DNA from 2 places in the Rhizobium sp. ZW T2_16 genome. Region 1 is predicted to be linked to the other one. Evidence: riboswitches for the same ligand, from Rfam matches in the RefSeq annotation. Region 1 holds a riboswitch; the other holds the start of a gene.

Evidence for each region. Region 1 has a riboswitch for cobalamin ahead of ACI3K0_RS08690 (ABC transporter substrate-binding protein). Riboswitches for the same ligand answer to the same signal wherever they lie in the genome.
Region 2: linked by a shared signal. The riboswitch ahead of ACI3K0_RS19735 (DUF1636 domain-containing protein) and the one ahead of ACI3K0_RS08690 (ABC transporter substrate-binding protein) in region 1 are both predicted to bind cobalamin.

What each region holds. Positions count from the first base shown of each region.
Region 1 is NZ_JBJDRG010000002.1:633,136-636,532, reverse strand. It holds gene rsmA (16S rRNA (adenine(1518)-N(6)/adenine(1519)-N(6))-dimethyltransferase RsmA) at 1-237, shown strand, start outside; gene zigA (zinc metallochaperone GTPase ZigA) at 273-1,478, opposite strand; cobalamin riboswitch at 1,606-1,803, shown strand; gene ACI3K0_RS08690 (ABC transporter substrate-binding protein) at 1,949-2,968, shown strand; gene ACI3K0_RS08685 (ABC transporter substrate-binding protein) at 3,047-3,397, shown strand, end outside.
Region 2 is NZ_JBJDRG010000008.1:162,806-166,202, forward strand. It holds gene cobW (cobalamin biosynthesis protein CobW) at 1-1,034, opposite strand, end outside; gene ACI3K0_RS19735 (DUF1636 domain-containing protein) at 1,031-1,459, opposite strand; cobalamin riboswitch at 1,563-1,790, opposite strand; cobalamin riboswitch at 1,850-2,079, shown strand; gene ACI3K0_RS19740 (CbtB-domain containing protein) at 2,117-2,293, shown strand; gene ACI3K0_RS19745 (CbtA family protein) at 2,307-3,080, shown strand; gene cobO (cob(I)yrinic acid a,c-diamide adenosyltransferase) at 3,077-3,397, shown strand, end outside.

The DNA.
Region 1 (3,397 bases):
CCGAAGGTGACGTCGACCGTTGTGCATCTGACACCGAAGGCCAAGCCCCTGCCCTGCGATGCCAACAAGCTGGAACGCATCACCCACGCCGCCTTCGGCCAGCGCCGCAAAATGCTGCGCCAGAGCCTGAAGCCGGTCGGCGGCGAAACGCTGCTCAACAAGGTCGGTATCGATCCCCAGCGCCGCGCAGAGACGCTTTCCGTCGAGGAATTCGTTGCATTGGCCAACGCGCTTTAAGGCGCGTCGGCCACGGCGATCAACACAGCCTCAGTTCACGAGGCCTTGCGTTCCCAGCTTGCGAAGGGATCGGCAAGGTGCGTCCAGAGTTCCGGAGTGAATGCCGGAGCCTCAATGAGACAGCTATCCAGCTCGGTTCTGATCTTCTGTTCATTCATAGGGTCGGCACCGATAAAGACGACCTCCTGTCGCCGGTCACCCCAGACGGGATCGAGATAGGGTTTCATCATCCGAGCAAACTCAGGCGTCTGCGGCCAGCGTTCCTTCGGAACGGCAGACCACCACAGTCCCGTCCGGCCGGTGCGGACCAGAGCACCGGCCTGGCTGATTTCGCCGACGAAATGCGGACGTGTCGCCAGCCAGAAGAAGCCCTTGGCACGGACGACACCCGGCCATGACCTGTCGATGAAGCGCTGGAACCTCGCCGGGTCGAACGGCCTTCTGGCGCGGTAGACGAAGGAGCGGATGCCGTATTCCTCCGTCTCCGGCACATGGTCCTTGAACCCGTGCAGTTCCTTGAACCAAAGCGGGTGCTGTTCCGCCTTGTCGATATCGAAACGGCCTGTGCCCAGAACATCCCTGAGGTCCACCTTGCCGAAATCCGTCTCGATCAACCTGGCATCGGGATTGAGCGCCACGATGATTTTTCGCGCGGCGTCGCGTTCGTCCGGCGTCGCGGTGCCGATCTTGTTCAGCACCACCACATCGGCGAATTCTATCTGCTCGACCAGAAGATCGACGATCGTGCGATTATCGCCCTCACCTGCCGTTTCGCCACGATCGGCAAGGAAGTCACCGGAACCGTAGTCTTTCAGAAGATTGGCGGCATCGACGACGGTCACCATCGTGTCCAGTTTCGATATGTCCGAAAGGCTCTGGCCGTTTTCATCCCGAAAATCGAAGGTGGCGGCGACCGGCAGCGGTTCGGCGATGCCGGTCGATTCGATCAGCAGGTAATCGAACCGCCCCTGCTCTGCGAGCGCACGCACTTCCTTCAGGAGATCGTCGCGCAGCGTGCAGCAGATGCAGCCATTGGTCATCTCCACCAGTCGTTCCTCGGTGCGCGACAGATTGGCGCCGCCGTCGCGCACGAGGGCTGCGTCGATATTCACCTCGCTCATGTCGTTGACGATCAGCGCGACGCGCATCCCCTGCCGATTGGCGAGAATGTGGTTGAGCATGGTCGTCTTGCCGGAGCCAAGGAAGCCGGAGAGCACGGTGACGGGGAGCCTATTTTTCATCGCAGATGTCCATTGCAGCTTTTGTTACGTTATACTATTACGTCATCATGTGATCGAGACGCTGTCAAGCCATCGGGTTGGAAGCGGCTCATCACGCAAGTTCACTGGACAAGCTCCGGTGTGTCTCCTATCAAGGGCACGCTACGGTTCTGCATTCGCAGATGAAAAGGGAACGCGGTGAGGTCTTTTTGACCGAGCCCGCGACTGCCCTCGCAACTGTAAGCGGCGAGCCTTTCGTCACATCCACTGGTTTTTTGACCGGGAAGGAGACGGCAAGGCGCTCGAGCCGCGAGTCAGGAGACCTGCCGTCAGCTTTGGGCCTAACCAATACCGGACGAGGTGTTCCGGCAGGGAGAATGATATGACGCAAGCGACCCCGTCGCCCGCCATTTTGATGTGGACCGCAGAAGCGGCCTCGCATCGTCCTGCCTTTCATCCCGGCAAAGCCATTTCCTTCGAAAGGACAGGACATGAAACTCGGCTTGATCGCCGCACTGTTTGCGGTTTCCACCGCAGCGCTTCCCGCAACCGCATTCGCAGCCTCGACCAGCTATCCGCTGACGGTTGAAAATTGCGGACAGAAGGTGACCTTCGACAAGGCACCCGGCGAAATCGTTTCCATCGGTCAGGGCATGACCGAAATTCTCTATTCGCTCGGCCTTGCAGACAAGGTTGCCGGCACGGCCGTCTGGGTCGGCCCTGTGCTGCCGCAATATGCCGAGGCGAATGCGCAGATCAGACGGCTTGCCGACAACGATCCGAGCTTCGAATCCATCGTCGGGCTGGAGCCTGATCTTGTCGCCGCAGAATTCGAATGGCATGTCGGTCCGATGGGCTCCGTCGCCAAGCGCGAACAGTTTTCCGATATCGGCGTCAACACCTATATCTCGCCGGCCGATTGTGTCGCCAAGACCAATCTTGAAGGCGGCGATGGCGTGCGCAAGGAACTGTTCACGATGGACCTGATCTATCGGGAAATCGCTGAATTGGCCGAAATCTTCGACATCCAGGATCGTGGCGACACGCTTATCGCGGACCTGAAGGCCCGTGAAGCCGCCGCCGTCGCCTCGATCAAAGGCGCGGAAGCGAAGAACCTGCCGATCGTCTTCTGGTTCTCCAGCAAGGAAACCAAGGGCGATGCCTTTATCGCCGGCAAGAACAGCGCACCGGCCTATATCCTCAAGACGCTTGGCGCGAAGAATGTCGTGACGACCGAAGAGGAATGGCCGCTGGTCGGTTGGGAAACGATCGCTGAAGCCAATCCCGCCGTGATCGTCATCGCCACCATGGATCGCCGCCGTTATGCCGCCGATGATCCGGCGGTAAAGGTTTCCTTCCTCGAAAGCGACCCGGTCGTCAGCCAGCTCGATGCGGTGAAGAAGAAGCATTTCGTGATGATGGACGCGCAGTCGATGAACCCGACGATCCGCACGATCGACGGCATTGAAACGCTTGCAAAAGGCATCCAGTCCTTCGGACTTGCGAACTAAGCCATGCCGCCTGCACCGCCCGCCATCCGGCCGGGCGGTGTTTTCCGGCACCTCATCCGTCATCCGAAAGGACAGGACATGAAATACGGCCTGATCGCCGCTCTTGTTGCGCTTCCCCTCAGAGCCCTCACCTCCACGGCATTCGCCGCCCCGACCGCATACCCGCTGACGATCGATAATTGCGGTTCGAACGTCGTCATTGAAAAGGCTCCGCAGAAAGCCGTGGGCCTCGGCCAGAACAGTACCGAGATCCTGCTGATGCTCGGCCTTGCCGATCGCATGGCCGGAAGCGCCATCTGGGTCTCGCCGGTTCTGCCGGAACTTGCAGCCGACAATCAGCAAGTCCACCGCATCGCCAACAGCACGCCGAATTTCGAGGCTGTGGTGGCGCGAGACCCGGATTTCATCGCCGCGCAGTTTCTCACTTCC
Region 2 (3,397 bases), on a different contig from region 1:
TTTTCGATCGCGGCGCGGTCGATGCCTTTTTCGCCGATCACGACGAGGCGGCTCTGGCGGTTTTCGCCAGGTGCCCAGGCGCGGTCGAAATAGTGGTTCACGCGCGATCCTACCGCCTGAACCTGCAGGCGCATCGGCTTGTTCGCGACGTCGACAAAGCCCTTTATGCGCAGCACGTTTTCCGCTTCCGCGGTCGCCGAAATACGGGCAGCCAGCGCTTCGGGGTCGGTTACCGAGGCCAGATCGATAACGAAACTGTCGAAATCGTCGTGGTCGTGGTCGAGTTCGTCGTCATGATGGGTCTTGCGGTTCTCGATATCGTCCTCGACGGCAAGGCCAAGGCCGATCAGAACGCTGGGATCAACCGCACCATTTGCAGCCGGTACGATTCTCACGGCACGCGGCAGATGCGCCTGAACTCGGCCTTTGGCGGCTGCAAGCGAAGCCTGATCGAGAAGGTCGGTCTTGGTCAGCACGATCATGTCGGCACAGGCGACCTGGTCCTCGAACACTTCTTCGACCGGATCGTCATGATCGATCGAGCTATCGGTCTGGCGCTGGGCTTCGAGCGCATCGTGGTCATCGGCAACACGGCCTTCGGCCAGTGCTACACCATCAACGACCGCAATCACGGCATCTACTGTCACACGCGCCTTCACGGCCGGCCACTGAAACGCCTGTACGAGCGGCTTCGGCAGGGCAAGACCGGAAGTCTCGATCAGGATATGGTCAACGCGCGGCTCGCGGGCGAGAATCTGGTCGATCGCCGGCACGAAATCGTCTGCCACCGTGCAGCAGATGCAGCCATTGGCCAGTTCGATGATGTTGTCGTCCGGGCAGCTCTCGATGCCGCAGCCTTTCAGCACCTCGCCATCGATGCCGACATCGCCGAATTCGTTGACGATGATCGCCAGCCGCTTGCCGTCCAGCTTTTCGATCAGGTTGCGGATCAGCGTGGTCTTGCCGGCGCCGAGAAAGCCGGTAACGACGGTGCAGGGAACCTTATCGAACTTAGGGGCGAAGTTTTCGCTCATGAAGGCATGTCCTCGTGGTGATGAAAGGGTGGGATACGGGCCGTCATGCCTTTTCCACGAAGGCACATCGGGCGGCCGCGAAGGGGCAGGAAACCGCGCTCGTCTTCGGCCAGCATCATCGCGCCGGTGACGATGTCGTCGGCATCTTCGGTGGAGAGGTGGCCAAAGACATAGGACCAGCCGGAACGGTGGTTGAAGGCCGCACTCGGGCTCTTATCGCAATTGGCAAGGCAGGTGACCGGCTTGACGGTAAGCGGCTTGCCCTTAGCTGCCAGTTTCAGCGCTTCGATCAGGTCGATACCGGGGCGGGCCTCGCTGTCCGTCGCCTCGCGGCAATTGGTGCAGACGAAGATCGTCACGTCGACGTTGCCGGCATTGCCGCCGACGGTCGTTCCGGTTTCGTCTTTTCGCGCATCATCTGTCATCAGGCCGCACTACCGCCGGGTTACTCAAGTCGGGGTGCGGAACAGGAAAGCCAAGCCATCCTGCAGCGATGATTGAAGCCTTTGCCGGAGCACCCCGCCCGGAAAAGCACGATTTTCAAACGGCAGGTCTCCTGGCTCGCGGGTCGTCACCATCCGCCTGCCTTCCCAGAAGGGTCCATGGCCGGACCTCTCCAGTGGCGTCTCTGGCGTGATGGCTCGCCGCACACAGTTGCGGGGGCAGCCGCGGCATTGGACCGTTTTATCGGTCCGCACCGCATTCTCTCTTAGCCCCTGCCGTTGCCGGCAAGGGACCGTCGTGGCGCTCAAGTAAGCGTTCCGCGGTCAAACTGTCAATGTCGCAAAGGCGATTGCCGATAGAACCGAATTGACTATAGTGGATCTGTCTTTGGTGCCCGGAAGGGTTACTCAAGGGAATGCGGTGCGACGATCTTTCGTCAAACCCGCGGCTGCCCCCGCAACTGTAAGCGGAAAGCCTTTGCCCAAAACGGCCATCCGGTCGTCAAGCCACTGGAGCAATCCCTTTACGGATTGAACTGGGAAGGCGGGTGAAGGCGCCCGATCCGCGAGCCAGGAGACCTGCCAGAGACATTCGGCAATGGTAACAGCCCTCGGGTGGAGGGCAGAAAGACGAAGTCCATGGTTACGAATTCTGCTGCAGCCGCAGCCAGCGTTTCCGCATCAAAAATCATTCCTCTTAGCATGTCGGCCCTTCTTGGCCTGTTCATGGTCGGTTTCGTCGGCTTCTCGCATCTGGAAGTCGTACATAACGCCGCTCACGATACGCGCCATTCGCTGGCCTTCCCCTGCCACTAAGAGGAATTTCAAAATGTCGTTGTTTCGTAACATCGTCCTCGCGGCGGTGGTCGCCGGGTTATTGTCCGGCCTGCTGATGACCGTGATGCAGAGTTTTTCCACCGTGCCGCTGATCCTGCAGGCGGAAACTTTTGAAAATGCCGGCGGCGAAGAGGCCGGACACAGCCATTCGCATGACGCAGCGCCTGCCATCGGTGCGGCCCAACCAGCTGCCGCAGATCACCATCATGACGAAGAAGCCTGGGCGCCTGCCGATGGTTTCGAGCGTTTCATCTATACCGCTTCGGCCGATGTGCTCGCCGCCATCGGTTTTGCGCTCGTCGCGATCGCACTTGCCGAAGCGCTCGGCGGCTTTGGCGGCTGGCGAGGTGGTTTGATGTTCGGCATTGCCGGCTTCCTCACCGTCAGCCTTGCGCCGGGTCTCGGCCTGCCACCGGAACTTCCGGGCATGCCTGCCGCCGAACTCGGTCCGCGTCAGCTCTGGTGGGTCTCGACCGCTATCTGCACCGCTGCCGGCCTCGGTCTTCTTGCCTATACCCGTTCCGCCTTGCTGTCGGCTCTGGCGATCGTACTTCTGGTTGCTCCGCATCTGGCAGGTGCGCCGCTCCCGCCAAGCCATGAAACTGCTGTGCCGATCGAACTGCACGCCCGTTTCGTCAATGCCGTTTATGCCACCAATCTGATTTTCTGGGCGGTTCTCGGTGTTGCCGCTGCTGTGCTAAGGCAGACGTTTCGTAGCGGAGAACATGTGTCTCTCAAAACCGAAAGGGAGCTTGCAGCGCGTTGAAAAATATCGATGAAACCGCCGAGGAGCGTCATCGCGCCAAGATGGCGAACCGCAAGGCGGTTCAGGATGCCGAAGTCGCCGAGAAGACCCTGGAAAAGGGTCTTCTCATCGTCCATACCGGTCCCGGCAAGGGCAAGTCGACGGCGGCCTTCGGGCTTGCGCTACGCATGCTCGGCAACAACCGTCGTGTCGGTATCGTGCAGTTCATCAAGGGCGCATGGTCGACCGGCGAACAGCCGGCGCTTGCCGTGTTCGGCGATCGCGTCGTCTGGCATACGATGGGCGAGGGGTTCACCTGGGAAACCCAGGACCTCAAA